DNA from 2 places in the Nonomuraea sp. NPDC049158 genome. Region 1 is predicted to be linked to the other one. Evidence: predicted binding sites of a transcription regulator. Region 1 holds the regulator's gene; the other holds the start of a gene.

Evidence for each region. Region 1 encodes LexA, which represses DNA repair genes until DNA is damaged. Its sites were predicted from a motif close to TCGAACANNTGTTCGA; they were not measured.
Region 2: the regulator LexA is predicted to act here: its motif matches at 8,449-8,464, upstream of AB0B61_RS42285 (SAV_6107 family HEPN domain-containing protein).

What each region holds. Positions count from the first base shown of each region.
Region 1 is NZ_JBEZDM010000025.1:132,862-148,623, reverse strand. Features, by position in the region: gene AB0B61_RS39700 (hypothetical protein) at 1-385, opposite strand, end outside; gene AB0B61_RS39695 (PDZ domain-containing protein) at 514-3,696, shown strand; gene AB0B61_RS39690 (hypothetical protein) at 4,370-5,326, shown strand; gene AB0B61_RS39685 (aminotransferase class I/II-fold pyridoxal phosphate-dependent enzyme) at 5,323-6,432, opposite strand; gene lexA (transcriptional repressor LexA) at 6,748-7,458, opposite strand; gene AB0B61_RS39675 (hypothetical protein) at 7,487-7,741, opposite strand; gene AB0B61_RS39670 (LysM peptidoglycan-binding domain-containing protein) at 8,787-9,056, shown strand; gene nrdR (transcriptional regulator NrdR) at 9,479-9,934, shown strand; gene AB0B61_RS39660 (vitamin B12-dependent ribonucleotide reductase) at 9,931-12,768, shown strand; gene AB0B61_RS39655 (prevent-host-death protein) at 12,926-13,375, shown strand; gene AB0B61_RS39650 (hypothetical protein) at 13,713-13,943, shown strand; gene AB0B61_RS39645 (cupin domain-containing protein) at 14,039-14,518, shown strand; gene AB0B61_RS39640 (neutral zinc metallopeptidase) at 14,584-15,369, shown strand; gene AB0B61_RS39635 (LuxR C-terminal-related transcriptional regulator) at 15,493-15,762, opposite strand, start outside.
Region 2 is NZ_JBEZDM010000029.1:56,922-72,683, reverse strand. Features, by position in the region: gene AB0B61_RS42325 (amino acid permease) at 1-477, shown strand, start outside; gene AB0B61_RS42320 (universal stress protein) at 474-1,340, shown strand; gene AB0B61_RS42315 (transcriptional regulator) at 1,778-2,272, shown strand; gene AB0B61_RS42310 (hypothetical protein) at 2,841-3,125, shown strand; gene AB0B61_RS42305 (oxygenase MpaB family protein) at 3,271-4,425, opposite strand; gene AB0B61_RS42300 (RNA polymerase sigma-70 factor) at 4,664-5,560, opposite strand; gene AB0B61_RS42295 (FAD-dependent oxidoreductase) at 5,665-6,798, opposite strand; gene AB0B61_RS42290 (hypothetical protein) at 7,337-7,462, shown strand; gene AB0B61_RS42285 (SAV_6107 family HEPN domain-containing protein) at 7,739-8,185, opposite strand; gene AB0B61_RS42280 (ferredoxin) at 8,971-9,162, opposite strand; gene AB0B61_RS42275 (cytochrome P450) at 9,170-10,360, opposite strand; gene AB0B61_RS42270 (helix-turn-helix domain-containing protein) at 10,461-11,063, shown strand; gene AB0B61_RS42265 (alpha-galactosidase) at 11,107-13,167, opposite strand; gene AB0B61_RS42260 (ROK family transcriptional regulator) at 13,240-14,406, shown strand; gene AB0B61_RS42255 (glycoside hydrolase family 36 protein) at 14,426-15,762, shown strand, end outside.

The sequences.
Region 1 (15,762 bases):
GTCCGATGCCCAGCAGCCAGACGTCCTTGGCGACGGAGATCCCCTCCTGAGAGGGGCTCAGAGTGCCGTCTTTGCGCAGCCCGGGGGTCTTGACGTAGAAGCCCATCAGCCCGCCGGCGAACGCGGTGAGCGCCGCCCCCGCGAACAGCGACGGCACCACCGGGATCAGCAGCGCCGAGCCGACGGCGATCTGCGACTTCGACAGCAGCCGGATGAACGTCTCGGGATCGTAGCGGCGAAGGAACGGGAAGGCCGTGGCCGCCATGCCGTGCACGCCGGTGGCGGCCTCGCGGTCGGCCTGGGCAAGGGTCAGCCCGGAGTCCAGGATGTACGCGCCCGCCGCGATGCGAGGTGGCCACTGGTGGGGGCGGGCGAAGATCCTCACGCTTCCTCCAGAAATGACGTCACGTACGGCTTCTGCCCCATCACCATCCGTCACACGCCGCCCGGCGACGGCCTTGACCAAGACTTCAAGGGCGGACTTCGCGGCCGGGCGCGCACTAGTGTGCAGCTGTGACAACTGGCGCATACCTGAGATTTCCACACCTGCACGGTGACCTGGTCACCTTCGTCGCCGACGACGATGTCTGGCTGGCTCCCGTGGCGGGCGGACGGGCCTGGCGGTTCACCGCCGACCGTACGCCCGTGTCGTTCCCCAGGTTCTCGCCCGACGGCGCCCGCATCGCGTGGACCAGCCATCGGGAGGGACCGCCCGAAGTGTTCGCGGCCGAGCTCGACGGGGCCGAAGGCGAGCGGCTGACCCACTGGGGCAGCGCGACGACCAGCGCGCGCGGGTGGACCGCCGGCGGGGATGTGCTCGCGGTCAGCGCGGCGGGAGAGGGCTCGCGGGCCAGGAGCTGGGCGTACGCGGTCCCGCTGGACGGCGGCCCGGCGGTGCGCCTGCCGTACGGGTGGGTGAGCGAGGCCGCGGTCAGCGGCGAGAAGGTCGCGACCGTGTCGTCGGTCTACCGCGAGCCGTCACAGTGGAAGCGCTATCGGGGAGGTACGGCGGGCAAGATCTGGGTCGACGCCGAGGGGAACGGCGAGTTCGCCCGGCTGTTCGCCGACAGCGACGCCCAGTACTGGTCGGTCATGTGGGTAGGTGACCGCGTGGCGTTCCTGGCCGACATCGACGGCACCGGCAACGTGTACTCGGCCCTGCCCGACGGCTCCGACCTGCGCAAGCACACCGGGCACGACGAGTTCTACGCCCGCCACGCCTCGACCGACGGGGAGCGGGTGATCTACAGCCACGCCGGCGACCTCTGGCTGCTGGAGAGCCTGGACGCCGAGCCGTACAAGCTGGAGGTCAAGCTCGGCGGGCCGCGGCCGGCTCGCGCGCGGCGACCGGCGCCGGCCCGCGTCGGCGGGTTCTCGCCGGACGAGACCGGGCGGGCGAGCGCGGTCGAGATCCGCGGCACCGCCCACTGGGTGACCCACCGTGACGGGCCCGCGGGCGCGTTGCGGGTGGAGCCGGGCGTCCGGGTGCGGCTGCCGCGGGCGCTGGACGCCGACGGCCGGGCGATCTGGGTCTCGGACGCCACCGGTGAGGACGGGCTGGAGATCGGCACGCCCGGCGGCGAGATCCGTACGCTGGCCGCGGGCGAGCTCGGCCGGGTGCTCCAGCTTGGCGCCTCGCCCAACGGCAAGCACGCGGCCGTGGCCACGCACGACGGGCGGCTGCTCGCCATCGACCTCGAATCCGGAAATATCCGGGAGCTGGATCGCACGACGCAGGGGGACATCAGCGGGCTGACGTTCTCGCCCGACTCGTCCTGGCTGGCGTGGGTGCACCCGCATGACGCGCGGCTGTCGCAGATCAGGATGGGCCGCCTCGACGGGACCTCCGTCATCGACGTGACGCCGCTGCGTTTCGCCGACTTCGACCCGGTCTTCACCAGGGACGGTAAGCATCTGGCGTTCCTGTCGGTACGGACGTTCGACCCGATCTACGACGCGCACGTGTTCGACCTGTCCTTCCCGGCGGGCTGCCGGCCGTACCTGGTGCCGTTGCAGGCGACGACGCCCTCGCCGTTCGACCCGAGCCTGCAGGGGCGCGGGTTCAACGGCGAGGACGACAAGCCCGCCTTGTCCTCCGCCTCGTCGTCGGAAGACAAGAAGACCTCGGACAAGAAGGACGCCGAGCCGCCGCGTACCGAAGTGGACCTCGAGGGGCTGGCCTCGCGCGTGGTGCCGGTGCCGGTGCCCGCCGCGCACTACCGCAACCTGCGTACCGCCAAGGACGCCCTGCTCTGGCTGCGCCACCCGGCGGCCGGGCTGCTCGGCGACGGCACCGAGCCGACCGGCGAGACCGTCCTCGAACGCTACGACCTCAAGAAACGCGCCAAGGCCGAGCTCGGCAGGGAGACGCGCGCCTTCGAGGTGAGCGGCGACGGCAGCAGGCTCGTCCTCAACGGCAAGAACGGCCTGCAGACCCGTACCAGCGGCGAGGGCGACGAGGTCGTCACCATCGACCTCGACCGGATCACGGTCCAGATCGACCCGATCGCCGAGTGGCGGCAGGGCTATGCCGAGGCCGGCCGGTTGATGCGCGACCACTTCTGGCGCGCGGACATGAACGGCGTCGACTGGCAGGGCGTGCTCGACCGCTACGCGCCGCTGGTCGACCGGATCGGCGCCTACTCCGAGCTCATCGACCTGCTCTGGGAGGTACAGGGCGAACTGGGCACCTCGCACGCCTACGCCCGGCCTGTCGGCGGGGGCTACGACCCGCGCCGGCGCCAGGGCCTGCTCGGCGCCGACATCGCCCGCGACGCGGACGGCGTCTGGCGCGTCGAACGGATCCTGCCCGGCGAGTCGTCCGACCACGACGCGCGCTCGCCGCTGCTCGCGCCGGGCGTCGCCGTGCGCGAGGGCGACGCGATCGTGGCGGTGGGCGGCCGGCCCATCGATCCCGTACGCGGCCCGCTCGCCTCCCTGGCCGGTACGGCCGGGCAGCCCATCGAGCTGACCGTACGACCGGCGTCAGGCGGCGAGACGCGCCGGGTGGTGGTCACCCCGATCTCCGACGAGACGCAACTGCGCTACCACGACTGGGTGGAGGGCCGGCGCGCCTACGTCAGGCAGGCGTCGGAGGGGCGGCTCGGCTACCTGCACGTGCCCGACATGGTGGCGTCGGGGTGGGCGCAGTTCCATCGCGACCTGCGTACGGAGATGGCCCGCGAGGGGCTGGTCGTGGACGTACGCGAGAACGGCGGCGGGCACACCTCCGAGCTCGTGCTGGAGAAGCTGTCGCGCCAGGTCACCGGCTGGAATCACGCCCGCGGCTACGAGCCGATGCGCTACCCCGAGGACTCGCCGCGCGGCCCGATCGTGGCCGTCACCGACGAGTTCGCGGGCTCGGACGGCGACATCGTCAGCGCGGGCATCAAGAACCGGAAGATCGGTCCGCTGGTGGGCACCCGGACGTGGGGCGGAGTGATCGGCATCGACTCGCGCTACTCGCTGGTGGACGGGACGGTGGTGACCCAACCCCGCTACTCGTTCTGGCTGGCCGGGCAGGGCTGGGGCGTGGAGAACTACGGCGTCGACCCCGACATCGAGGTGGTCATCACGCCGCAGGACCGGGTGGCGGGGCGCGATCCGCAGCTGGAGAAGGCGGTCGAACTCGCGCTCGCCGCCCTGGCCGAGCACCCGGCGGCCACACCTCCGGACCTGCCGCCGCTGGCGACATGACCTCGCGGCGTTACTGACCTCGCTCGCGACATAACGGACTCATCACGGGATCCGCTCCGATGATGATCGGAGCGGATCCTGTCGGCAGAGTAAGAACTGTTGTCGGCGCTCGCTATGCCAGCTGGTGGTTGCCAGAAGAACTGTGGTTGGTTTCTGATCGACCGCGACTGAAGGTGATCAGATGGTAATGTTCAGTCACAGCCGGGTGCCTGACTGGCGTTCGGCCCCCGCCCCCATTGGTGTCCGCACCAACGGGACAGCGTCCGGCGGGGCGGTGGCCCAAGAGCCGCACTCTCTCCAGGAATGCGGGGTCAGGCCCCGACAAAGCGGTTCTCAACCACGGTCCGCCCGGCTCGCCGGACGGACGCGGTATCGGCTTCCACCAGATCGCCTTCCGGCCTCGGCCAGCAGGCGACGAGGCTACGCTGATGTCCGTTTTACTCACGTAAACACAGAGAGCGGAAGACGCTTGATCCCATGAAGTCCCTCGCGTATCGCCAGAGTGACGCCGCTGGGCAGGGCGTGGTCGCTATCGCCTTTCTTCAGGCGTAAGGCGGTGGATCCTCTCGCCTATCGTCAGAGCGGTATCCGGGAAACCGGGCTGAATGCTCAGGACATCCGGAAGGCCCTGGAAAAGCTCGCCGTTCCAGAGCTCCCCTTGGGGACGTTCGGCATGGCCGGTGGTGCGGCGAGAGATCGCCACAACCAGGCCAGTGACGAGTTCAACGGCCGGGCGCGGCGCGGTGTGGAGTCGGCCGAGGATATCTCGCGCAACCTGAAGCTCACCGCCGACGGGTATGTGCGGGCCTCCAACGACGTCATGCGCGCGGTCCTCGCCGTCGGCGGCCACCGGCAGCCTCTCGTACGCGGGCAGGCGCCTTCTCCGGAGTCGGAAGTCCGGAACGGCGTGGGATATGGCCTCACGTCGCTCGGCACCACGGGTATGACCCTCGTCCGGCTGGCGGAGGCCTCCTCCTACCTTCAGCAAGGCTCGGCCGCCGGGATCGCGAACATGTCGGCCGAGGCGGCGAAGATGGCGAACCTGAGCCAGCGCACGCTGTCCATGCTCAAGGTCGCCGCCACGATGTCGATCACGGCCGCGACCGGGCTCATGCTCTGGCTGGCCACCGTGACCTGGAACGACGACAAGGTCGACGAGGCCATCGCGGCCTGGCGCCACGCCGCCAACTCCCTGGGCGAGATCTTCGGGGCCGGGGACCCGATGAAGCTGGAGGCACTTGCGGCAGCATGGCACGGCGGCGCCAAGGACGTGGCCGACCAGAAGCTACGAGACTTCGTCACCGCGGGTGTCCAGCTCGCCGACTATGCCGCGGGCCGGGCCGTCGGGTTGCAGGACGCGGTGAAGCAGCTGAACCGGCTGCACTCGTACGCGTTCTGGACGACCATGGGCGAGCTGGGGGTGATCGCGGCGCTGCGCCTGGTCGCGTCCGTCAACCCGGCTGCCCGGCTGGCGTCCATCAAGGTGGGGTGGCGGTTGTCGCTCGCCCTTGTACTGATTCAGGGGGCTATCACCGCGCGGCTGGAGTACCTGGCGGGAGAGTCCTTGAAGAAGGACTCGGTGGGCGCCGGGCCGGCGGGGGTCGAGGAAACGGACTTCCCTCGCTTCTAGCCTGTTTGTGTGATGCGGTCCAGGATCTCGGTCAGGATGGGCTCGGTGGTGGCGAAGTTCAGCCGTACACAGTGCGCGCCGCCGGGCCCGAACGTGGCGCCATCGCTCAGCATGACCTTCGCGTCACGTTCGAGCGTTTCCTGTACGCCTGGGCGGCCGTAGTCGAGCCAGGCCAGGTAGGTGGCCTCCGGGATGCGGTAGCCAATCCCCTCGGGCAGCCGGTCGGCGATCGTCCGGCGATTCCTGTCCAACAGGGCACGGGTCTCCTCAAGCCAGGCGTCGCCGTGCCGCCAGGCCGCCACCGTCGCCTCCACTCCGAACAGATTGGCCGAGCCGAACACGAAGGGCGGCTGCGCGTCGAGAGCCTTACGCAGCTCCGGCGAACCGATGTGGGCGACCGAGCACCGGATGCCGCCAAGATTGAACGCCTTGGTGGCAGAGGTGAGCGTGACGGTCCGCTCAGGCAGGAGGGCGGCGAACGGGATGTGCTGGTTGGGGGCGTACGCGAGGTCGGCGTGGATCTCGTCGGAGATGACGAGCAGGTCATGACGCTCGACGTGCTCCGCCAGCTCGGTCAGCTCCTCGCGGGTGAAGACCCGACCTGTGGGATTGTGCGGGTTGACCAGCAGCAACACCTTGCAGCGGGACAGATCAGGCACCTCAAACCGCCACGAGTCCCCGTCGGCGATCAGCTGGAGGGGATGCAGCGGCCGGTTCATGGTCTCCAGCGTGCCGAGGAACGGGGGATAGGCGGGGGTATGCACGGCCACGCCGTCCCCTGGGCGGGTCCATACGTGGAGGAGCACCTGGAGCGCTTGGTTGATGTCGGAATAACTCCGCACATACTCAAGCTCCGGCTCCCAGCCGTACCGACCGGCCATCCGCTCAACGAACGCCTCAGCCAGGGGACCACAGCGGGGACTGTCCAGCCAGGTGGGGTAGCCGAGGTCACCGTGGGCCCGCCGTTGAAGGGCGTTGACGACTTCGGGGGCGGTGGGGAGGTCCATATCGGCGATCCAGGCGGGGATGACGCCGGGAGCGGCTTTGGCCCACTTGAATCCGTCGTGTGTTGCCTTGAGGTCTTCTGCCCGCTTTGTGTCGGTCACGCGGCCATTCTAGAAACCACCGCTGTTCTGGCCAGCCCGTCTCATTGGCCAGGCGACTTCACCTTCGGTCAGATGTCTCTTTTGGTACGCCGATCTCCGCCGGCAGTCGGTCGCGGAGACCGGCAACCTACGATCTGGTCCCTGTCTTGAGGCCGGTGGTCTGGCCCGAATGGCTGATGACCGTACTCCTCAAGAGGACACGAACAGAGGGCATGGCAGGTGTGTTGCCTGCCATGCCCTCTGTCGCATGCGTACGGAGCCGATGGCGTACGCCTGGCGCATCACCCTGCCATACGCCCGGACATGCGTGCGGTGCTAGAGGCGGCGGAGGACCGCTACGACCTTGCCCAGGACGCTGGCCTCGTCGCCGGGGATCGGGTCGTAGTTGGCGTTGTGCGGCACCAGCCAGACGTGGCCGTCCTTGCGCTTGAACGTCTTCACCGTAGCCTCGCCCTCGATCATGGCCGCCACGATGTCACCGCTCTCCGCGACCGGCTGCTGGCGGACGACGACCCAGTCGCCGTCGGCGATGGCGGCGTCGATCATCGAATCACCGGCGACCTGCAGGAGGAAGAGGGTGCCTTCACCGACCAGTTGCTTGGGCAGGGCGAAGACGTCTTCGACGCTCTCCTCGGCGAGGATCGGTCCACCGGCGGCGATCCGGCCGACCAGCGGCACGTAGGCGGCCGTGGGCCTGCTCACCGGGGAGTCGGACTCGTTGGCGGCGTCGGGATCGACCCAGAGCACGGGCTCGCCCGGCAGACGCACCTCGAGCGCGCGCGGCCGGTGGGGGTCGCGTCTCAGGTAGCCCTTGCGCTGCAACGCCGTCAGCTGGTGCGACACGCTGGACGTGCTGGTCAGTTGCACGGCCTCGCCGATCTCGCGCATGGACGGCGGGTAGCCCCGCTGTTGGACCGAGTCGCGAATCACCTCGAGGATCTTGCGTTGCCTGGGTGTCAGCCCCAGGGAGTCACGCCGACGCACCGCGAGGTCACTGACCCCGTTGGTGTCATCCCGATCGCTCATGATCTGCCTCCTCGCCCGGCGGCCCGCCTCACCGGCGAATCTCCCGGTCCGTGGTCTTCGTGTCGCACACAGCGACCGTATCGCTGTTGAAGATCATCTTCAAACAATTGTTCGAGTCTTCCTCGAAATTGTTGGCAGCGTGGTGTACAACATCGTACGGGAGTTCGATCGACACCGTGTTCGATTTGCCGATCTTTATTGGGTCTTTTTTTCGGGCCGGGACGGCTGGGAGGTCAAACATGCGAGCGACCACCATCACAGATGCGACCAGCGACGACGTCAAGCGACTCACCCTCCTGGCAGACGCCACCCGGCGACCGGTGGCGGGGGGCGGCAACACGGGTGACGACCAGGGGGATGGTTGTCGGGGCGGCGATTCCGCCGACCGGCCAGATCGCGAACCCCCGCTTACCCGTGACAACTCCGACAACCGGGCTCCGGGGTCCGCCGGTCCGGGGTTTGTTGGCCCGGCGCCTGACGGTCCGGGGACCGTCGGCACGGGGTCCGCTGGTCCGGGATCGACCGGTTCGGGGTCCGGCGGCCCGGGGTTCGCTGTTCCGGGGCCGGAAGGCCGTCTCGAGATAGCGGGCGGGGCTCGTTCCCGAACCGGGGGTGCGGGTCGTTCGCGGACTGGGGGCGGGAGCGTTCGCGAGAGTGGAGACGGAGGCCGTTTCGGCAGGGAAGGCGGGGCGCGGCCTGCACGCGGGGGCGGGGGTCGTCCCGAATACGGCAGCGGCGGCCGGCCGGGGGGAGGGGGCGAACGTACGAGGGGCGGATCGGCCGGCAGAGGGCCTCTCAGTCGTCGGGCCGCAGCACAGGGAAGACCGCTTCTGTGGCTGGTGCCCGCGCCACGCCCTGACTCCGACGACACACCGCGGTCTGATGGAAGTGTGCGACCCACGGACGCGACCGGGCGCCCAGTGGAGCCCGCAGGCTCGGCGGAAGTCGGGCGATCGGTGGAGTTCGGGAACTCGTCGGTTCGGGCGAGCGACGGCCGCGCGGAGAGCCCTCTGCGCGATGCGGGCGCTCGCTCCCGTGAGGCAGAGAGCCGGTCGGAGGGGCGCTCGCGCCGGGCGGGCGGCCGGTACGGTGCGCGGTCTCGGGGTGTGGGTGGGCGTGTCGGGGGCCCGGCTCGGGAAGTGGCCGGTCGTTCCGGCGGCCGGGTCCGTGAGGTGCCGGGCTCGTACACGCGCCGTCCCCGGCGCAAGGGCGGTCTGCCCGCCGATCGGACCCATCTGTCCAGGAGGCAGGCCGGCGTTACTCGACGGGGGCGGCGTAATCCTCCCGTACGGCTCACGCGACGGGGGCGGGCCGTACTGGTGATGGCCATGGCTCTGCTGTCCCTGGGCGGCTTCTGGCTCGGCACCCGCGCGGTCGGCCAGGCGTCCGCGGCGCCTGTCGTGCCGAGTCACGCGGGCCTGCCCTGGGTGACCGTCCACGAGGGGGACTCGCTCTGGACGATCGCCGACGCGGTGGCTCCCGACGAGGGCGACCCCGCAGCGGTGGTGACCGAGATCAAGCGGCTGAACGGCCTGCCCGGCTCGCTCATCCGCCCCGGCAGCCGCCTGTACATCCCGAGCGCCCGCGCCTTGCAGTAAGCCTCGAGCCTCAACCAGTAGCGATACGGTCCGTCCCCAACCGAAAGCGTGGAGACGAGCGCGTACGGATGTGCCGTACGAGATGCCTGTGAGCCGTGTTCACCCACGTGAGACCGGCCAACCAACGTGACCAGCGAGGCGAGGAACACACCCCCACCGGCCGGTGTTGACGACGACACGCCCGAGTCGGACCAAGGTGGCTGCGCTGATCAGCGACTTCGGCGGCAAGCCTCCGTCCAACTTGCGTTCATGGTCGCTCGCTTCTACGGTTGGACCACAACATCTAGTAGTTACACCGATGTAGTTCACCACAAATTGTGTTTCTCTGACCGCACCATGGCAAGCCGTGGGGCGTGCGCAAGCGTACGCAGAACAGCGCTTTACGCCTGTGGTGACCGCATGGTCGAGGAGGGCGAACAAACGTGCACTGTCCGTTCTGTCGTCATCCTGATACGAGGGTCATCGACAGCCGCTCGACAGAGGACGGCGCGGCCATTCGGCGCCGCCGTACCTGTCCGGAATGCGGGCGCCGGTTCACCACGCAGGAGACCGTACTGCTGATGGTGAGCAAGCGCAGCGGAGTAACGGAGCCGTTTTCGCGTGACAAGGTCGTCGCGGGCGTGCGACGGGCCTGCCAGGGCAGGCCGGTGAGCGAGGATTCGCTGGCTCAATTGGGCCAGCGCGTCGAGGAGGCCATCCGGGCCAAGGGTGCCGCTGAACTCCCCTCCAACGAGGTGGGGCTGGCGATCCTGGGCCCGTTGCGGGAGTTGGACGAGGTGGCCTACTTGCGATTCGCATCGGTATATCGCGGTTTCGAGAGCCTGGCGGACTTCGAGGCCGAGATCGAACAGTTGAAGGCGGAGAAGGGGGAGTCATGACGGAGACGGCCAGCGGTTCAGTCACGCGCGGAGGCAAGCGTCCGCGCAAGGGGCTCAAGATGAAGCGAATCTTCACTAAGCCCGGTGTGCACCCATATGACGACATCCAGTGGGAGCGCCGCGACGTCGTCATGACCAATTGGCGCGACGGCTCGATCAATTTCGAGCAGCGGGGCGTCGAGTTTCCTGAGTTCTGGTCGGTCAACGCGGCCAACATCGTCACCACCAAATACTTCCGCGGCGCCGTGGGCACCCCGCAGCGCGAGTGGAGCCTGAAGCAGTTGGTCGACCGGGTCGTCGGCGTCTACACCAAGACCGCGGTGGAGCACGGCTACTTCGCCACCGACGAGGATGCCGAGATCTTCGATCACGAGCTGAAGCACGCGCTGACGCACCAGGTGTTCGCGTTCAACTCGCCGGTGTGGTTCAACGTGGGCACCGCGAGCCCGCAGCAGGTGAGCGCCTGCTTCATCTTGGCCGTGGACGACACGATGGAGTCGATCCTCGACTGGTACAAGGAAGAGGGCGTGATCTTCAAGGGCGGCTCGGGCTCGGGGGTCAACCTGTCCCGCATCCGCTCCTCGAAGGAGCTCCTGTCCAGCGGCGGTACGGCCAGCGGGCCGGTCTCGTTCATGCGCGGCGCCGACGCGAGCGCGGGCACCATCAAGTCCGGCGGCGCCACCCGCCGGGCGGCCAAGATGGTCGTGCTCGACGTCGACCACCCCGACATCGTGGAGTTCGTCGAGACCAAGGCCCGCGAGGAGGACAAGGTCCGCGCGCTGCGCGACGCCGGGTTCGACATGGACCTGGGCGGCAAGGACATCGTCTCGGTCCAATACCAGAACGCCAACAACTCGGTGCGCGTCTCCGAGGAGTTCATGCACGCGGTCGAGAAGGGCGACGACTTCGCGCTGCGCGGCCGCCTGACCGGCGAGGTGATCGAGAAGGTCGACGCGCGGGAGCTGTTCCGCAAGATGGCCAAGGCGGCCTGGGAGTGCGCCGACCCCGGCGTCCAGTACGACGACACGATCAACGACTGGCACACCACCCCGGAGACCGGGCGCATCACCGCCAGCAACCCCTGCAGCGAGTACGTCCACCTCGACAACTCCTCCTGCAACCTGGCCAGCATCAACCTGCTGAAGTTCCTGAAGGACGACGACACCTTCGACGTCGCGAACTTCGTCAAGCTGACCGAGCTGATCATCACGGCCATGGACGTGTCGATCACGTTCGCCGACTTCCCGACCGAGAAGATCGGCGAGACGACCCGCGCCTACCGCCAGCTCGGCATCGGCTACGCGAACCTGGGCGCGCTGCTCATGGCCACCGGCCACGCGTACGACTCCGACGGCGGCCGCGCGGTCGCCGGGGCGATCACGTCGCTGATGACCGGTGTGTCCTACCGGCGCAGCGCCGAGCTGGCCGGAGTCGTCGGCCCGTACGACGGCTATGCCCGCAACGCCGAGCCGCACAAGCGGATCATGCGCAAGCACGCCGCCGCCAACGACGACCTGCGCACGGTCGGCTCGATGGACGCCAAGATCCACGCCGAGGCGTCCCGTCAGTGGTCGGAGTGCCTCAAGGCCGGCGAGAAGAACGGCTACCGCAACGCGCAGGCCAGCCTGCTCGCGCCCACGGGCACCATCGGCCTGATGATGGACTGCGACACCACCGGCATCGAGCCCGACCTGGCGCTGGTCAAGTTCAAGAAGCTCGTCGGCGGCGGCTCGATGCAGATCGTCAACCAGACGATCCCGCGCGCGCTCAGGCAGCTCAACTACCAGCAGGAGCAGATCGAGGCCATCGTCGAGTACATCGCCGAGCACGGCCACGTCGTCGACGCCCCCGGCCTGCGCAGGGAGCACTACGAGGTGTTCGACTGCGCGATGGGCGAGCGGGCCATCGCCCCGATGGGTCACGTCCGCATGATGGCCGCCGCGCAGCCGTTCCTGTCCGGCGCGATCTCCAAGACGGTCAACCTGCCGGAGTCGGCCACGATCGACGACATCGAGCAGGTCTACCTGGAGGGCTGGCGGCTCGGCCTCAAGGCGCTGGCGGTCTACCGCGACAACTGCAAGGTCGGCCAGCCGCTGTCGGCCGGCGGCAGCAAGAAGGAAGCCGAGAAGGCCGACAAGGCGGCCGAGGTCGCCGAGCCCGAGGTCCGGGTCATCGAGGTCAACCGGCCCACCCGGCGCCGGATGCCCAACCAGCGGCCCAGCATGACCACCCGCTTCACGGTCGGCGGCGCCAAGGGCTACATGACCGCCTCGTCCTACCCCGACGACGGGCTCGGCGAGGTCTTCCTGAAGATGTCCAAGCAGGGTTCGACGCTGGCGGGCGTCATGGACGCCTTCTCGGTGGCGATCTCGATAGGGCTCCAGTACGGCGTGCCGCTCGAGACGTACATGAGCAAGTTCGTCAACATGCGCTTCGAGCCCGCCGGGATGACGGACGACCCCGACATCCGGATGGCCACCTCGGTGATGGACTACATCTTCCGCCGCCTGGCCCTCGACCACCTGCCCTACGACGAGCGGGCGGCGCTGGGCATCTTCTCGGCGGCCGAGCGCGCCGCGCAGCAGCGCGGCGAGGACCCGGCCGCGCTCCAGGAGGCGGTCGACCGTGAGGCGCTCGCCCAGTCGGCCCCGATCGAGGCCAAGCAGGAGGCGGAGCAGAAGGCCGAGCCGGAGCCGGTGCAGGAGTTCACGCTGGAGAACCACCAGCGCATCACCGCCGACGCCCCGCTCTGCATGACCTGCGGCACCAAGATGCGCCCGGCGGGCAGCTGCTACGTCTGCGAGGGCTGCGGCTCGACCAGCGGCTGCAGCTAGTTTCAGGCGTCGAGGCGAGAAACGCCTGGTCAGGGCAGGGGGCCCGCATCTCTTAGGCTCCCTGCCCTGTGCTTTGCCTGACGATTGGCGCAGCGCGCGCACCGTTGCGAGCTGCTCTGGGTGGCATTCTGAAGAGACTCTCGCTGGAGGTGCCGCCATGGCCGTCGTCCACTTCGACAGCTATACCGAAGCTCGTACGCATCTCAAGGCGCTGCTGGACGCGGCGGAGCGAGGTCGCGTGGCCACAGTGCGGCGCGAATCGGCCGTGACGGCCCTCGTGGACGTTGAAAGACTGCGTCACTACCTCGCGATGGTCATTCCTTCTCGTGCGCAGGTGGTTCCTGAGGCAGGCGGCTGGTCGATTTTCATCCCGGGGTCACCGGTCGCCGCGGATGGCGCGACCTTTGATCAGGCTGTTGCGGAGATGGTCGAGGGGCTGCGTGAGTACGCCGAGGACTGGCAGGATCACCTGCTCGACGTTCCCAACCACCGTGACAACTGGGGGGTCGTGCAGTTGATCAGCCTCAGTAATGACGATCAGTTGCGTGAATGGCTGGTGGGGGCCAGCCGTCGGAGGCGTTGCCCGCCGATCTCGTCTTCATGTTGATCTCAAGGGTCGGACTCGACGAGATGACGGTCGCGGCGATGAGCAAGGACGAGGCCATCGCCAGAGTGCAGAAGTACTGGGTCGACGGCACCTGATCCGAGGAAATAGGGTCCGGCCATGGCTCAACAGCGATCAACGGGACCGGCCGGCTTCAAGTAGTTCGCCAGGACATACCTGGCGGTGCTACCCAGGGAGCCTCATGTCCCGCACTGCCCATCACAACGCTCGTCCTGTTCTCGGCGGGGGAGCCCCATGGCGGTCGGTGGTGATAGTTGATCTCCGTTACAGTGCCGCATGCCTGAGACAGGCACGGCGGGCCGGCCACCGGCCACGTCCGATGTCCCTCTGCCACAAGGTCGACGTCTACTCCTGGGCCAGGGCCGATCCCCGAGACCAGTCGGTATCGGAGTGGGCCGGCATCGAGGAGCGCCAGGCACGCCAACGCCTGCGCCTCAGGCTCGAAGCCATCCGTCAGAGGATCAACGCCACGACCGATGGCTGTCTGGCCATCGATGATCTCGAAATCCACCCCGCGCGACACCGTCACAACGCCATCTGGCAATACTGACCACGGAATGCCGCACCCATCGAATATGTGCCCAATATCCAGGCTGACCGACGGCCCTCAGGGGCCGGTTCAAAAGAGAGAGGCGTGATGGCGCCATGACCTATCCACCGCCGACCTATGACGGTGACGCCGGCGAGCCGAGCGCGACGTACCGGCGCCCGGACGCGGTGCCGGAACTGATCTACCCGAGCGGTAACACGGCGCATTACTTGGCGACCGGCGCGTCGACCAACGGACAGTTCGGGCTGTATCGCTGGGAAATGGGACCGGAGCCCAGCGGTCCTGCGGCGCACTTCCACCGGTCGATCTCTGAGTCGTTCTACATTCTGTCCGGCACCGTGCGTATCTACGACGGGCGGCGCTGGATCGACACCACGCCGGGCGATTTCGTGCATGTCCCGGAAGGTGGCGTGCACGCGTTTCGTAATGAATCGGGGGCGCCGGCGTCGATGCTGCTGCACTTCGCGCCGGGCGCGCCCCGAGAGGGTTACTTCGAGGGGCTGCTCACCCTGGCGGGCAAGAGCGAGGAAGAGAGGGCGGAGTTCTTCCGCGAACACGACACCTACTGGCTGTGACTTCCGCGCCCGCTGAACGGACCATTGGCCGTCAACCGCGGGCCGGGGCTCTATGGTTATCCGTCATGAAGATCAGCGTTCTCGCCGCCGTCGCGGCCGTCCCGATCCTGTTATTCACCGGTACGGCCGAGGCCGCCGCCTTCCCCGTCAAGGATGCCCCTGACCTGACGAACAACAAGCTGTACAAAGCAGGCAAGCTGGCCAAGCCGAAATGCGCCAAGCTGGTCAAGGGCACCACCAGGGCCTCCGTGGAGAAGTACCTGTCCGGGCTGGTCGGCTGCATGAACACCGCCTGGGCCGGAAAGCTGAAGCGTCCCGCCTTCGACTTCGACTACCAGGAGGCGACGATCGAGGTCGAGTCGACGTTCGCGGAGCGCGTCTGCGGTTCCTGGGGCAAGGCCAAGGGTTCCGCCGTCCTCTACTGCTACCGGAAGCTCCAGGTCCAGCTCAAGTCCGACTGGGTGAAGAACGCATCGGACCTCCCGATACTCGCCGAGATGAGCCGGGAGTTCAGCCTGCACGTGATGGGTCACGTGGACATCAACGAGGCATTCTCCAACCTCAAGAGCGAAAGCAACGCCGAGAACCGCGAGCAGTACCGCCGCTACGCCCTCCAGTCAGACTGCCTGGGCGGCGTCTTCCTCAAGAGCATCTGGGCCGGACAGGGCCGCACGGCCAAGGACTGGAAGCAACTGCTCGCCTACATCGAGGGCAGCCTCAAGGTGGCCGGTCCGCAGAACGCCTGGTACGGCAAGGCGTCCAGCCGCTCCTACTGGTTCGACCAGGGCTTCAGCCAGGCAGATCCCGCCTCCTGCAACACCTGGAAGGCGCCCTCGGCCAAGGTCGTCTAGCAAGAACCTGCCGTGTGTCACGACGTTCGACAGCACGTCCAAGGGGTCGCCGCAGAGGCGCACATTCCCGCAGACGGAGACCACGCGGCTAGGACGGAGACCACGCGGCTAGTTGGTCCGTATTCAGCAGGCATCCCCTTGGAGGAGTTCCTGAGCGTGGGGCTCCTCGCCAGGCGGCTGGCCCAGCACCTGCGCGAGCGCGTCGCGCCCGGACACTCCGAGCTTGGCGTACACCCGGCCCAGGTGGTTGTTGACGGTTCGGAGCGAGAGGCCGAGGCGGTCGGCGACGGCGCGGCTGGGCAGTCCCGCCGCGGTCAGCTTCGCCACCTGCAGCTCTCGAGGAGTCAGCGACACCTCGAGAGCCCCCGTCAGGTCCGTCAGCGGCGTCCGGGC
Region 2 (15,762 bases), on a different contig from region 1:
GGCGCCGTCGTGGCCATCGCGAGCGTCGTCCTGACCGTCATCTACGGCCAGACCCGCATCCTGTTCGCCATGTCCCGCGACGGGCTCATCCCGCACATCTTCCAGAAGGTGAACCCGCGCCACCAGGTGCCCGTCGCCAACACGCTCATCGTGGCGGCGTTCATCTCCGTACTGGCCGGGCTGGTGCCGCTGGGCCAGCTCGCCGAGGCCACGAGCATCGGGACGCTGTTCGCCTTCGCCATCGTCAACATCGGCGTGCTCGTGCTCCGCTACCGCAGCCCCGAGCTGCCGCGCAGCTTCCGCACGCCGTTCTTCCCCGCCACGCCGATCCTCGGCACGATCTTCTGCGTCATCGTGATGGCCGGTCTGGCCGGCGTCACCTGGCAGGCGTTCGGCCTCTGGATGCTGGTGGGCCTGATCTGTTACTTCCTGTACGGCTATCGCCACTCGCGGTTGAACACCGAGGTGCCCCGATGAAGCTCGAAAACGTACTGGCCGGATTCATCCCCGAGCCGAGAGGACGTGACGCGCTGGCGCTGGCCGTGCTCCTGGCCGGGCAGGTCAAGGGGCAGCTGACGGTGGCGTACGTGCAGCCGCCCGTGTGGACCACCCCGGGGCCCGCGCGCGCCGACCTGACCGAGTGGCGCACGTATCTGCAGGAACAGGCGCAGGCCACGCTCGGGCAGGCCCGGGCGCTCACCGGCGACAAGGCCGACTACGTCGTCCACACCAACAAAGGCAGCGGGCGCGGGCTGGTGGACCTGGCCCGCAAACGCGCGGCCGACGTCGTCGTGATCGGCTCCGCGCCGGGCGGCGGCAGGGGCCGCATCTCCGTCGGCAGCACCGCCGACCAGCTGCTGCACTCCTCGACGGTGCCGGTCATGCTGGCCCCGCGCGGCTACGCGGACGCGCTGCCCGTGGCCGTCGAGCGGATCACCGTCGCCTACCGCCGCGGCCCCTGCGCCGACGCCGCGGTGCGCGACGCCGCCCAGGCCGCGGTCATCCTCGACGTGCCGCTGCGGCTGGTCACCCTGCTGATCCGCGGCGCCCGCCGCGCCAAGATCGAGGAGGACATGCTCACGCGGCTGCGCGACCAGGTGGCGAACGACCTGCAGGAGGCGGCCAGCGGGCAGCAACGGCACATCCGGGCGGAGTTCGAGATCCTGGAGGGCCGCGATGTGGCACAGGCCATGGGCCAGACGTCGTGGTCGCCGGGCGAACTGCTCATCTGCGCCTCCAGCAACGCGGGGCCGTTGCGGCGGGTGTTCCTCGGGGACACGTCGCTCAAAATCGTCCGTGCGGCCACGTGTCCGGTCATGATCCTAACCCGTCAACACTGAACCCAGCGCCACACGGCCCGCCCACCGCCGGCTCCTCCGACCGTCCCCGCGCTCCTGGATGGCCCTCCCCAGCCCTTCTCAGTGCCTCCCACCTCGGCCTCTACGCGATCACTGACATGGGTTTAGCGGCGATTTCCACCATGCATGTCACCGGACAAACAGTGACGAAGTATTGTTACTCATGGGACAAGAGGGGCTATTAAGTCGTTCCATCCCGGATCGGATTCGGCATCTTTTTTCCAATCAGCTTGACCTTCGGCGTCCGCCCCTTTACCGTCACTGTGCGTAACCACACTGCGCGGCGTTATGGGGTAAACCCAGAGCCATGGCTACCGATGGTGCCTAACAAGGCACACACCCCCCGGTGGCCGGGGCATTCGTCGCAAGGGAGCACAATCTACTGAGAGCGCTACATACGAGAGCCGGGGGGCCACACGATGCCGTCTGAGTACGCAAAGTCGCTGGGTGCACGACTCCGCGCCATCCGCACCCAGCAGGGCCTGTCCCTGCACGGAGTCGAAGAGAAGTCGCGTGGCAGGTGGAAAGCCGTGGTCGTGGGCTCGTACGAGCGTGGCGACCGTGCTGTAACGGTTCAGAAACTTGCCGAGCTTGCCGACTTCTACGGGGTGCCCGTCTCCGAGCTGCTGCCCGGCGGTGCCGCGCCGAGCCCGCTCGGCCCGACACCGAAGCTTGTCATCGACCTGGAACGTCTTGCGACGCTGCCGAAGGAGAAGGCCGGGGCACTCGCCCGTTACGCGGCCACCATCCAGAGCCAGCGTGGCGACTACAACGGGAAGGTCCTGTCGATCCGCCAGGAGGACCTGCGTTCCCTGGCCGTGATCTACGACAAGTCGCCGAGCGAGCTGACGGAGGAGCTCATCAGCTGGGGCGTCCTCGACGCGGAGGCCCGCCGCGCCGTCGAGTCCTTCTGACCGCTCCTGTTTTTCGGGGCGCGCCATGTGACGGGCGCGTCCCGCTTTTTCGTCTTGGTGCTCGCGTACGGCGGCACGGTGAACCTCCGTACGGGAGCATGAGGACGGGCTTTGTCCGGGCACGCACGGCACCCCGCCACCCGCCCGCCAGGCCGAGGACCGCCAGTAGGGCGGCCCTTTCCGCACGCCTCCAGGCCCGTGGTCCTGCCGTACAGGTCCCTCACGCGGATCCCGCCGCACACCTCCGGCAATCGTAGGCCTTACGCGACCCCATAGCCCTTCGCGCGCACCGCCGCGGGGCCAGCGGCACGCCCCCGCACAAGCCCGCCGAACACCCCCTCCGCACGCCCACGCCCATCCGGGCGCGTTCACAGCGCAGGCCCAGCCGCCCCCGCCGCCCACACGCCGCACTCCCACCGTGCCCGCACGCCCACACACGCACACGCAGGTCGGCCACGCAGGTCCAGCGGAGTCTGGCCGTCCAAGTACCCACCGCGTTCGCCCAGATGGGCCCGGGAAAGGGCGCGTTCGCCTAGCGATATCGAATACCAGTTCGTATAATGGACCAATGCATCTCGACATGAAAGGCCTACCAGGGTTGTGGCGGCCACCGATCGTCGAACATGCCGCGACGACGTTCTCGACCACCGACTGCGGCGGCGAGGCGCGTTATCTGCTGGCTTGGGGCGATACGGAGGGAGAGCGGTGGGGATTCCTGCTATGGCCCCCGCAGACGCTGAACACCGACGACGGCACCGAGCACATGGGCCAGGCCCGGTGGGTGCGCTGGCAGGACATCCGGCCGGTGACGGGCGAGGATTACAGCACCGTACCGCTGTGCGATCCGATGTGAACCACCTCCTGACGCGCCGCTGAGGACGTGCGGGCGGCCCGGCCGGGACTCGCACTCCGAGCGGGCCGGGCCCCGCGGAGCGAGCATGTTGAGGCGCGTGGAGCGGATCTGAGCACTCGGTGCGGGCAGATCGCGCGAGGATCGTTCATGCCGTGGTGGGCACGGCGATGTTCTGCTCGTAAAAGGTGCCGCCGGGAAGGCGGAAGGCTTCATCGGGGCCGGGACTTTGCGCGTTCTCGCGGCGGGCCGTCTCGGCGGAGTCAGCCGTGAAGGTCTGCCAGCGCCTGGCCTGGCTGTTGAGGAGAGCGATCAGAGGCAGCAGCGGAGTGGCGTCCGATTCAGGGATGCCCAGGTGGTCGGAGAGTTCGCTGCCGAAGGCACGCCGCAGCAGGCCGTGGAGGAGGTCGCGGAGCCGGTCCTCGGCCATCAGGGGGTTGGGCGCACAGGCCATGGCGCCGGCCGTGGCGCTGACCATGGCCGCGGTCAGCGCACGTGAGTTGTCGTCCGGCTCAGCGTTCGTCATGTCCAGCAGGTTCTGCAGACGACGAGCGCCAGCGTGGTCCGTGACGCCCTGGTAGAAGCGTTCATCGATCCCGAGCAGATAGGCGGTGTAGGACCAATACCGGTACAAGCTCTTCTGTTCTTCGGCACTCAGCTCGATACCGACTGCCGCGAGAGCCGTGAAGGGGGTGAGCGTGAAGTCCAGCCATGTACGGGCCATGTCGGTCTGCCCGATGGGAAGGCCCCAGACGGCCGTGTCCCAGCCGTGCTGGAGAGCGGTGGCTCGTATCCGCGCATGCAGCAGTCGGACCTGCGCGGTGCTGATATAGCCGGAAGCTCCTCGGTGAAGACCTCCGGGCAGCGTGCTCTGACGCCCCCACATCCCGGTCTCGACGAGTCGGCGGGAAGCCATCTTCGTCAGCTGTCCCGTCTGCGCCAGCAGCCGGGCGATGGCGGGCGAGGCATAGGTGTGCACCAGGGCGCTGCTGATCGCGCAGATCTCGAACCACGGCTGGGGCACCGACAGCAGGGCGACCTCACCACGGTCGATCTGTGCGGGATCGACCCAGGAAGGCACCGTCTCCAACTGCCGCAGCAGTGCCTCGATGGCGCTGGGCGGCTGTTCGCCCAGGCTGGCAAGACCGTCGGTGAGTCCCCGGTTGAGGATGTGACGGCCTTCCTTGCCCAGTTGGTCGAGTTCGGCGATCACGGCGTCGGCAAGCGGGTCTCCGGCCATGACCATCTGGGCCGCGTGGTCGGCCATCGCACCATGCCGGTGTCGGGCCTCGTCCAGGTTCACGACTCGCTCGGGGATGACAGCGTTGCGGTGGGTGTGGGACATGCGTCTGCTCTTACTTCCTCTAGGGGGAGCGGCCGGTGGGAGGGGGAAGACTCTCCTCGCCCCTTCGGCAGGTGGCACTTGCCTGGGCTCCCATAAAAAGCGCTGGTCAGTGGGGCTGTTGTAAGCCGGGGGCGGGGTGCTCGTGCTGGTCGTCCGGCTGATCGTGATGGGTATCTTCTGCCGCGTCGGCGGAGGGTCAGCGGGAGGTGAGGGGGGTTTCGGACTCGACGCGGGTGAGTTTTTCGGGGTTGCGGACGTAGTAGAGGCCCGTGACGCGGGCGTTGTCCACGCGGAAGGCCAGCACGCCGTCGATCACGTCGTCCAGCCGCAGGATGAGTCCGGGGTTGCCGTTGACCGTCGTGGGCTCACTGGTGAAGGTGCCGCCGGCCTTGCCGAGGCTGCCGGCCATGTAACTGAGCACCTTGTCCGCGCCGACGACCGGCCGCAGAGCCGCCAGCTTGAGGCCGCCGCCGTCGCTGACGAAGACAACATCCGGGGCGAGTACGTCAAGCAGCCCCCGCAGGTCCCCGGTCACGAGCGCGGACTGGAACGAATTCAGCGCCGCCCGGGTTTCTTCCGGGGAAACCGGTGTGGACGGCCGGCGGGCGTCGACGTGCCGGCGTGCGCGGTAGGCGATCTGGCGTGCGGCGGCGGGACTCTTGCCGATCGCGGCCGCGATGTCGTCGTAGCCGATGTCGAAGACCTCGCGCAGCACGAAGACGGCGCGTTCGGTCGGTGAGAGGGTTTCCAGGATGAACATGAGTGCCAGCGACAGGTTCTCGGCCAGTTCGACGTCCTCGGCCACGTCCGGCGCGGTGAGCAGGGGCTCGGGCAGCCAGGGGCCGACATAGGCCTCTTTGCGCCGTTGGAGGGTCCGTAGCCGGTTGAGTGCTTGCCGGGTCGTGATCCGTACCAGGTATGCGCGCTGGTCCCGCACCTGCGCCAGGTCGACCTTCGCCCACCGCAGCCAGGCCTCCTGGAGGACGTCCTCGGCGTCCGCCGCCGATCCGAGCATCTCGTAGGCGACGGTGAACAGCAGGTCTCGGTGGGCGACGAAGGCTTTGGTCGCGGGGTCGGTGACGTGGTCGTTCATGTCGTGCGCTTCACTCTCTCGTGGTCAGCCTCACATGCCGGAAGCAGACCGGGGAAATGTACCCAGTCCAAAGACGGGGTCGTCGGCAGCGGCCTCCCCGCTGATCAGGTCAGGTGGGATGCGCGCGAGGTGGCCTTGCGTGCCCCGGACACCAACTGATTGAGGGTGAACCGGCAGGCGATCTCCTTGACGGGGGCACCGAGCCGCCCGCTGAAGTGGAGCGCGTTCACCCTGTCGTTCAGGTAGGAGAACTGGGTGACGCCCTCGTTTCGGCCGAGGCTGAGGCACTGCCCGGCGAACAGCAACCGGACGGGAGCGGGTGTTTTCCCCGAGATCCGTCGCAGAATCGTGGTGGCTGCCCCCGGGCCCAGCTGTACGGCGGCCTGGCAGCTCATCCGAAATGGCCGGTCCGTCATCGCCGCCGCGTCCCCCGCGGCGACGATGCGCACGTCGTCCACACTGGTCAGCGTCGTGTCGGTGAGCAGGCGGCCTTCGGCGTCGGTGCGCAGCCCGCTGCGGGCGGCCAGGTCCGGGACACGGAATCCCGCGGTCCAGATCGTCACCGCGCTGGGCAACCGGCGGCCGTCGTCGAGCCGTATCGCCTCACGTGTCACTTCCGTCACCCGAGCGCGGGGACCTTCGAGGACGGTCACACCCAGCTCGGCGAGCCGGCGAGCGACCAGGCGGCGGACCCGGGCATGCAGGTAGGGGCCCAGCACATTGCCGCAGACCAGGGTGACCTTGCGACCCAGTTCGGCCAGCTCGGCGGCGGTCTCCAGGCCGGTCGGGCCGGCCCCGACCACGGTCACCGGAGCCGTCGCGGGCGTCGCGGCCAGGGCCGACCGCAGTCGTCGCGCTCCCTCGAGGGTCGACACCGAATGAGCGAACTCCGCCGCTCCGGGCACGCCGGGATCGGCGGCGCCACTGCCCACCGCGTAGACGAGGTAGTCGTAGGAGAGCGTGCCACCGCCCGCCAGCGACACTCGTCGCTCGGCGGCGTCGATCCGGGTCGCGGTGTCGACCACCAGCCGGACGTTCCCACCCAGAACCTCACCGAAGTCCTCGACCGCGTCATCGGAGCCGGTCACGAGCTGGTGCAGGCGGATCCGCGAGACGAAGTCGGGACGCGGATTGACCAGGGTCACCGACACGCCATCGCGCCGAGCCAGGCGATTGGCCGCCGTCACGCCCCCGTACCCGCCACCGACCACGACCACCGCGACGTTCCCGTTCATCATGTCTCCCTCGTGTTGTGAACTCGACATGGAGACACCAGCCGCGCATCCGGTGTAACAGCCCGCGGATGAGACTTAGCGCACACGGAGGAGACACGGAGGAGACACGGCGGAAATGCCGCCCCAGTCCGCCACAAGTGGCGTAGCACGGTCCTGACGAGCTCGGATAAGGGCCGAGGAGTCTCCCCGGTAGCGGGCGAGTGGCCCCCATCCGATGTGTTCGGCCTGACACGGCCCGGCAGTGGCCGCGGCCTGACACGGCCCGGCGGTGGCACGCGGGGACCGTGGCCGGGCGGGGCCCGTGACCACGCGAGGCCCGTGACCGGCAGACCGGTCCCGGCTATCTGGCCGATCCCCAGGCCGCAAAGACGTTGCTGCCCCCGACGGCCGGCTTCGTACCGGAGACCTGGTCCAGATCGACACGCAGGGGTATCGCAGCCTCACCGGCCGCCTCACAACTCATCAGGAGTCCTGCTCAGGTCAGAGTCTGGTCCGGCAGCCGGATGATGCCAGAGACATCCTGGAGCATGGCCGCACGACCATGGAGGAACGGATTGGCCACAGGTTCCGCAAGATCCTGTCCATCGCGCAGATCATCGAGCTGCCCGAAGGCGGCAGCAGCGCGATCAACGCTGAGAACTGGACGGCTGAGAACTGGACGGCCTGATGTTCCTCTGCCGAGGGACCACAAGGCCCCTGGCCTGCCGTTCAATTCTGCGGAGACCCTCCTCGACCCCCTGGCCGCCCAGGTTCGGGGCGTTCGATCGCCTGCATGCGGCGTCTTTGGGCATGCTTCAGGCGTCGCGCTCTGCTTCCACCGGTTTGGCGGGGTCGTCCTTGGTCGGGATGGTCTGCTGGCCCTCGCCTGGGTCGGTGTGTTCGCTCGTGTTCGAGTTGTCCGGCTGCCCACTCGCCGCCGGCGTCGGCGGCGCGAGCGGTGTGGTCAGCCGGCCAGGGGGACCTCGACCGGGAGTTGGGGTTGAGCGGGGACGCCCAGGATGTCCTGGACTACGGCGACGAAGGTGTCGGCTTCAGCCAAAAGCTCGTCCGCGTCGGCCGCGCTGACGCCACGGACCATGCCGGCCTCGGCGGCGGCGCGCTTGGCGGCGCTCACCGAGAAGTAGGCGGCCCATTCCGCGAGCTTGGGCTCCGCCTCCGGGAGCAGCTCCCAGGCGCTGCGCAGGCGGCGCCTGCGGCCTTCCATGGGGCGTGGGCGGGCGGCCAGGATCGCCGCCGCCGCTCGCAGGGCTGCCAGGTGCGCTGCCACGTATCGGGATGCCGGGGTGCGAGCGGCTGCCGCCTCCGCCAGGCAGGAATGTGAATCCGTCAGGTGCGCCCTAACTGCGGGCGACAGCCGGGGCCCCTGCGTATCGCTGAGCCTTGGTGCCATCTTGCGCGCCTCCTTGGAGTCATGGCGGCTCCCGGCGTCTCCGCCGGTGAAGCCAAGGTTCGCAGACCCCACCGACAATTCCGCCGGGCTGGCCGGACGAGGAGCTTCCCCGCACCCCGTCCGGCCAGGACGCGCCCACTCGTCTCCGCCGACGACGAGGACACGCCCTTCGCCCTGGAGCCTGATCGCGGGTCTCGCTTGGGGGAAGCGAACGGCCCGCGACCAGGTCCTACGACGTGAGCCGCGAGCCTCACGTCACTAGGTCGAACATAATTTCGATCACGCTCGGTGTCAACCTGTTCTACGAACACAGATTCGATCAGCGGAGATCCGGCGCCCGGGCCGCCCCTGCGGAGGTCCCCAGAGGGCCGTGAAGGTCCAGAAAGGGGATTGAGGTCTTGGGAGCGGAGGTCCGCAGGAACGGGCAGCGCGCTCAAGGACCATCCGGAGGCCTGGGAGCAGCGGTCCGCGGCCAACTGGTGGGCGCCTCAGCAGGTCCGCGAAACTGGCGCATCCGCGCTGGGTGTCTGCAACCGAGGGCCGGTGGGGCGATCAAGCCCGTGGGGCGGGCATCCGGCAGACGGTCAGCCCGATAGATGGTCGGCCGATAGGCGGTCGGCCCAGTAGAGGGTCAGCCCGAAAGACGAGCGCCCCAGAAGACGGTCGCGGCGACGGCGGGGAAGGTTCGGGCTGGGCGAGCCGTAAGACGGCCAGACCGGTACGACAGAAGGCACCCGCCGTCGACGCGAAGGACCCAGAAACGCGAAGGACCCAGAAAATCGAAATCAGACCACCGAGATGGCGCCTGACGGGCACAGCGTCACGGCGCGGTGGACGGCTTCTTCCAGCTCGGCCGGTGGGGTGGAGTCAAGGACCACCACGGTCCCCTCCTCCTCGCTCTGGTCGAATATCGCCGGCACCGTCAGCGCGCACATGCCCGCACCGATGCACACCGTTGTGTCTGCCTTGATCTCCATCATTGACCTACCAGGTGACAGGGAGGCGGTGCACACCATAGATGCTCATATCCGAGCGCATCGGCACCTCCTCCGGTGATACGGCCAAGCGTAGGCCGGGGAAGCGCCCCAGGAGCGCCGGGTAGGCGATGCGCATCTCGGCCCGGGCCAGTTGCTGGCCGAGGCACTGGTGGATGCCGTGGCCGAACGTGAGGTGGCCCGTGGCGGGCCGGGCCAGGTCGAGCGCGTCGCCGTCCGGGAAGCGGGAGGGGTCGCGGTTGGCCACCGGGAGGTGGATCGCGACCGATTCGCCGGCCTTGATCAGCTGGCCCTCGATCTCGACGTCGGCCAAGGCGCTCCTGACCGGGCCGAGGTGGATGATCGTGAGGTAGCGCAGGAGCTCCTCGACGCCGTTCTCGACCGTGGACGGGTCGTCACGCATCAGGGCGAGCTGGGCGGGGTTGGCGAGCAGCGCGTACGTGCCGAGGCCAAGCATGTTCGCGGTCGTCTCGTGGCCGGCCACCAGCAGCAGGAACGCGACGCCCGTGAGCTCCTCGTCGTTCAGCTCGCCGCCCTCGATCAGCCCGCTGAGCAGGTCGTCCTCCGGCTTGGCGCGCTTGCGCTGGATCAGCCCGTACAGATACGCGGAGATGCGCGTCACCGCGGCCATGGCCTCCTCGGCCTTGATCTCCAGGTTGACGAGCACCTTGGTGTCTTCCTGGAACTGCGCCCGGTCCTCGTACGGCACCCCCAGCAGCTCGCAGATGACCAGCGACGGGATCGGCAGCGCGAACTCCTGCACCAGGTCCACCGGCTTGGCCGCGGCCTCCATGGCGTCCAGGCAGGCGTCGGTGATCTCGGCGATCCTCGGCTCCAGCTCCTTCATCCTGCGCACGGTGAACTGGCCGGTGAGGAGCTTGCGGTAGCGGGTGTGCTCGGGGGCGTCCATGCGCAGGAAGAACCCGGGCGGCACCCGGAAACCCTGCTCCTTCGCGAGCTGCAGCCGGGCCGGGATCGGCGGGTGGATGAGCTCGGGGCGGTTGCTGAAGCGCGCGTCGGCGAGCACGGCGCGGGCGGCGGAGTAGCCGGTCACGATCCAGCCGAGGTGCCCGTCGGCGTAGGTCATGCGGTGGATCGGTGTTTGTTCTCGTAGCTCGGCGATTTCGTCAGGTGGATCGAAGGGGCGCTGGCGGGTGGTGGTGAGGGTCAGATCCGACATGGTGTGGCTCCTTTCGCTTGGTCAACTCCACCAGAAAACCTCATTCGCTGCAAAACTTCAATGGATGAAAATCACCAAGTTTGGCGGTACAGTTCCCGGCATGGTGGGACTACGGGAGCGCAAGAAGCAGCGCACACGCCGGGCGCTGATCGAGGCCGCGCTCCGGCTGTTCGACGAGAAAGGCTTCGAGGAGACCACGCTGGCCGAGATCGCGGCCGAGGCCGAGGTGTCGACGCGGACGTTCTTCAGCTACTTCGCCAGTAAGGAGGACGTGCTGTTCTTCGACAGCGCGGCGCGCATAGCGCGGGCCATCGAGATGATCTCGTCCAGGACGCCCGGCGAGCACGTGGCCGACCTGCTGCTGCGGCTCGTACGGACGAGCCTGCAGTGGGCGAGCGACGACGACTTCCGAGTGTTGGACGCGCCCCTGCGGATGCGGCTCATCATGACCGTCCCCTCCTTGCAGGCGCGGGCGCTGCATCTGCTGTTCGACAGCCAGCTCCAGCTGGCGCGGGCGCTGGAGGACGCCTTTCCCGGCGAGCTCGACCACGTGGACGCGGCGGCGGCCGTGGGCGCGCTGATCGGTGCCACCAAGCTCGCGGTCATCTCCACCATCAACCGGGGCGGGTCGCTGGAGCAGGCGGAGGAGTCGGCCGTGCGCGCCGCCCAGCTCGCTCTGCGCGGCCTTTCCTCAATCGGATAAGTCCCCGTCGCCAACCGGATAAGTCGGATACAACTAGGGCCGATTACACCGAGCGCAGGCGGATCAGGGCGCTGGCGTAGTCGCCCGGAGGCAGGTCCGGCAGCAGACCCGCCGACATCAGCAGAGCTCCATGGTGCAGCTGCCCGGTGTCCTCGTCGCGGTAGCGGCCCAGCGGGTCGAGCCCGGCCAGGCGGAGCGGCACGAGCGGCGTCCCGTGCGCCACGGGCCCCCGCCAGGCGAGTACGACCGTCCGGTCGCCGTGGGTGTACTGCACGCCGTACTCGAGCCTGTCCTGCCGCCCGAGCTGGACGACGGGCCTGATGTCCTTGTAGACGGCGACCAGCGCGGCGGCCTCGGCCAGCTCGGCCGGGCTCCACTTCAGCAGGTCGCCGCCGAGGCCGAGCGCGCCGGCCATGGCGACGTGGAAGCGGAAACTGAGCGGGGTGACGCGGCGGGTGAGCGGATTCGGGCTGTCGGTCACCCAGGCGGCCATCACGCGGGCCGGGTAGACCTGGCTGAAGCCGTGCTGGATGGCGATGCGGTCGTGGGCGTCGGTGTTGTCGGAGGTCCACACCTGGTCGGTATGGGCCAGCATGCCCAGGTCGGTACGGCCGCCGCCGCCCGCGCACGCCTCGATGCGCAGGTGCGGATGGTCGGCGCGGAGCCGGTCCATGATCGAGTAGACGGCTCGCACGTGGTCGATCCAGAGCCGGTCCTGGTCGGCGGCGCCGGGCCAGCCCGCCTCGGTGAAGGCCCGGTTGAAGTCCCACTTCAGGAAGTCCACGCCGTGCTCGCCGACCAGCCGGTGCAGCCACTTGTGCGCCCAGTCCGATACGTCGGGCCTGGCGAAGTTGAGGACCAGCTGGTTGCGCAGCAGCGTACGCGGGCGGCCGGGCATGTGCAGCACCCAGTCGGGGTGGGCGCGGTAGAGGTCGCTGTCGGGGTTGACCATCTCGGGCTCCACCCAGAGGCCGAACCGCATGCCCAGCCCGTGCACCTCGTCGATGAGCGGGGCCAGCCCGGAGGGGAAGCGGTCCGGGTTCGGCCACCAGTCGCCGAGCCCGGCGCTGTCGCCGGTGCGCCCGCCGAACCAGGCGTCGTCCATGACGAACAGCTCCACCCCCGCGCGGGCGGCGAGCGCGGCCAGCTCCTTCTGGTTCGACTCGGCCACCTCGAACCCGACGGCCTCCCAGGCGTTGTAGACCACCGGGCGCAGCTCGTCCGGCTCGGGCAGCACGTACCCGGTGACATGGTCGTGCCAGCGGCGGCTGGCCCCGCCGAACCCGTCGGGCGCGTACACGCCGGCGAACACCGGTGTCACCCACTCCTCCCCCGGCTCCAGGTGCCAGGTGAGGCCCTCGTGGCCGAACCCGCCCGTCCACCCCACGCTCCCCGAGGGGTCGCGGGTGAGCGTGACGCGCCAGCTGCCGCTCCAGGCGAGCGCGCAGCTCCACACCTCGCCGTGGCGCTCGCCCGCGTCGCCGCCGTCGACGGTGAGCCACGGGTTGGCGTGGTGGCTGCTCAGCCCCCGCCTGCTGGTCAGCGTCGTCTCACCCACGGTGAGGTCGGTACGGCGCAGCCCGTGCTCGGCGCTCCACCCGCCCACGGCGTGGCTGAGCCGGTAACCGGGCAGCGGCGGAACGCTCCACGCGGCCGAGTCGCAGCGCAGGATCGTCACGGGCACCTCGGAGCGCAGCGCGGTCCACCGTTCCACGACGTCGCCGCGTACCCGGTAGTGCAGGTCCACCTCGAACGGCTGCACGGCGTCCCGGAAGTGGATCGTCAGGTGTTCCCCGTCGATCGTGTGACCGAGATGACGCCAGTCGACGCCCCGGGCCCCGTCCGGAAAGGCGATCTGCAGCGACGGAGTCCCGAAGCGCGCGCCCGCCTCGGTGCCGAGTTCCTCGGCCGGTCCGGCGCCGTCGAAACTGCTCGCGGCGGGTGCCGCCGGACGAGGCAGCGACGCCGCCTGCTCCTGGGTCAGAAGGGGTCCCCAGTGCAGGTGGACGGGGGTATCGTCGGCGTCGAGCCCGAGGACGTAGCTGGTGGTTGAGGTAGGCAGCAGATACGTACGGCTGGCCGCGTCGAAGGTCACCGAAGGCATGTCCCGGAGCCTAGATCGATGGGCCCTTCGAATCAATTCTTAACGAAGTTAATTAGTGTTACGATGCCCATCATGCCTGCACCGCTCACCACTCCCGCGGCGGCCACCGTGTTCACCATGGTCCTGACGCAGGGGCCGGTCTCCCGGGTGGAGATCGCCAGGCGGACGGGGCTGTCGTCCGCCGCCGTCACCAAGGCGGCGCGCCCGTTCATCGAGGCGGGCTATCTGGAAGAGCTGGAGGCCACCGACCGGCCGGGCCCCGGCGCGGGCCGTCCGGCCAGCCCGCTGGCCATCAAGCAGGACCGCGAGTTCTTCACCGGCGTGAAGATCACCGACGACGAGCTCATCGGCGTCGTCACCGACCTGCGCGCCCAGGTGCTCGTCGGCGCGCACCGCCCCCTGACGGCCTCCTCGCCCGAGGAGGTGGTGGCGACGCTGGCCGACCTCGTGGCCGAGCTGCTCGCCGCCGACCCGGCCTACCGGCAGCGCTGCCACGCGCTGGGCCTGGCCGTGTCGGGCGACGTGGACAAGGCGCACGGCGTGGTGCGCTACTCCCCCTTCCTCAACTGGCGGCAGGTGCCGCTGGCCCGGCTGGCCGCCGAGGCGACGGGCCTGCGGGTCACCCTCGAGAACGACGTCAAGTCCCTCACCGTGGCCGAGCAGTGGTTCGGCGAGGGCATCGGCGCGTCGTCGTTCGCGGTGGTCACGGTGGGGGTGGGGATCGGCTGCGGGCTGGTGGTGAACGACCGGATCGTGGCCGGCTCGCACGGCGTCGCCGGGGAGATCGGGCACGTCCCGGTCGGCGGCGAGGAGCCCGAGTGCCACTGCGGGGGACGCGGCTGCGTCGAGGCGATCGCCGGGACCGCGCCCATCGTGGCCGCGATCCGCGAGGCCACCGGCGACGCGTCGCTGACCATCGACGCGGCCATCGACGCCGCCCACGCGGGCGACGTGGCGGCGCGCGAGGTGTTCGCCAGGGCGGGGCACGCGATCGGGCTGGCCATGGCGGCCATGGCGAACCTCATCGGGCCCGAGCGCATCATCGTGACCGGCGACGTGCAGGGACTGGCGGCCTACGACCTGTTCGAGGAGCAGATCAGCCGGTCGTTCGCGAGCCAGGCGTTCGGGGCGGCGGCCGACTGCCGGATCTTCCTGCGCCCCCGGCCCTTCGAGCAGTGGGCGCGCGGCGCGGCCTCGGTCGCCATCCAGACCTTCTTCACCCTCCAGGAGCGACAGTGACCCCCCTTCAGGAGTGGCAGTGACCGCGACGACCGGGATCTGGCAGCCGCACGACCGCGCTCCGGGCGAGACCCGCGAGGTACGCCTCCACGCGGGCCCGACGGAGCTGACGGCGACGGCGGCGGCCGAGCTGACGTGGACCGTCACCGAGGACGCCGAGGGCGTGCACGAGGTGCGGATCACCCCGGACCGGCCGGCCTCCGTCCGCGTGGCGTGGCGGGTGCCGTGCCTGGCCGCCACGGCGTTCTGGGCGCCCGACGGCGGCGAGCACAGAGGGCTGCCGCCGTTCTGGCGCAAGCCCCGGGTGGCCGCCCTGGAGAAGAACGCCCCCGTGGGCTGCCTGGTGGGCGCCGGTGACGTGTCGCTGTGCACGTACGCCGTCGGCGAGGTGGTGCGGCCGGTGCACATCCGTACCGGGGTGGTGGAGGAGACCGGGGACTTCGGCTTCTGGGCCGAGCACGACGCCGAGCCAGGCACCGGCCTGGCGCTCCGGCTCGACCTCACCGGACGGCCCTTCGCCCGCACGCTCGCCGACGTGGCCGCGTGGTGGCGCGGTTCGGCGGGAGCGGTGCCCGGCGTGGCGGGAGAGGTGCCCGAGGTGGCGCGGATGCCCGCCTACTCGACCTGGTACGCCATGCAGCAGCACGTCGACGCCGCCGGCGTGGAGCGGCAGGCGGCCCCGGCGGCCGAGCTGGGCTGCGAGGCGATCATCGTGGACGACGGCTGGCACAGCGACGACCGCGGGCGCGGTTACGGGCACGTCGGCGAGTGGGAGCCGTCCGCCACATCTTTTCCCGATATTTCGGGACATGTGGCGGCGGTCAAGCAGGCGGGGCTCGCCTACCTGCTCTGGTACGCCCTGCCGTTCGTCGGCCGCCACACCGCGCTCTGGGACCGCGTACAGCCCTACTCGCTGGCCTACAAAGAGCACATGAACGCGGTCATCGTCGACCCGCGTTACCCCTACATCCGCGAGCTGCTCGCCGGCCACCTGACCCGCGCGGTCCAGGAATGGGGCATGGACGGCCTGAAGATCGACTTCATCGACCAGTTCGCCGTGGAGGACCCGCCCGAGCCGGGACCCGAGGCCGACTGCGCGACCGTCAACGAGGGCGTGCGCAGGCTGCTGGCCATGCTCCCCCGCGACTGCCTGGTGGAGCTGCGCCAGCCGTACGTGAGCCCGGGGCTGTGGCCGTACGCGACGATGGTCCGCGCCTCGGACTGCCCGCTCAGCCCCGCGCACAACCGCCAGCGCACGGTGGACCTGCGCCTGATCGCCGGGCCGCTGGCCGTGCACGCCGACATGCTGATGTGGCACCCGGACGAGACCCCGGAGCGGGTCGCGGCGCAGCTGGT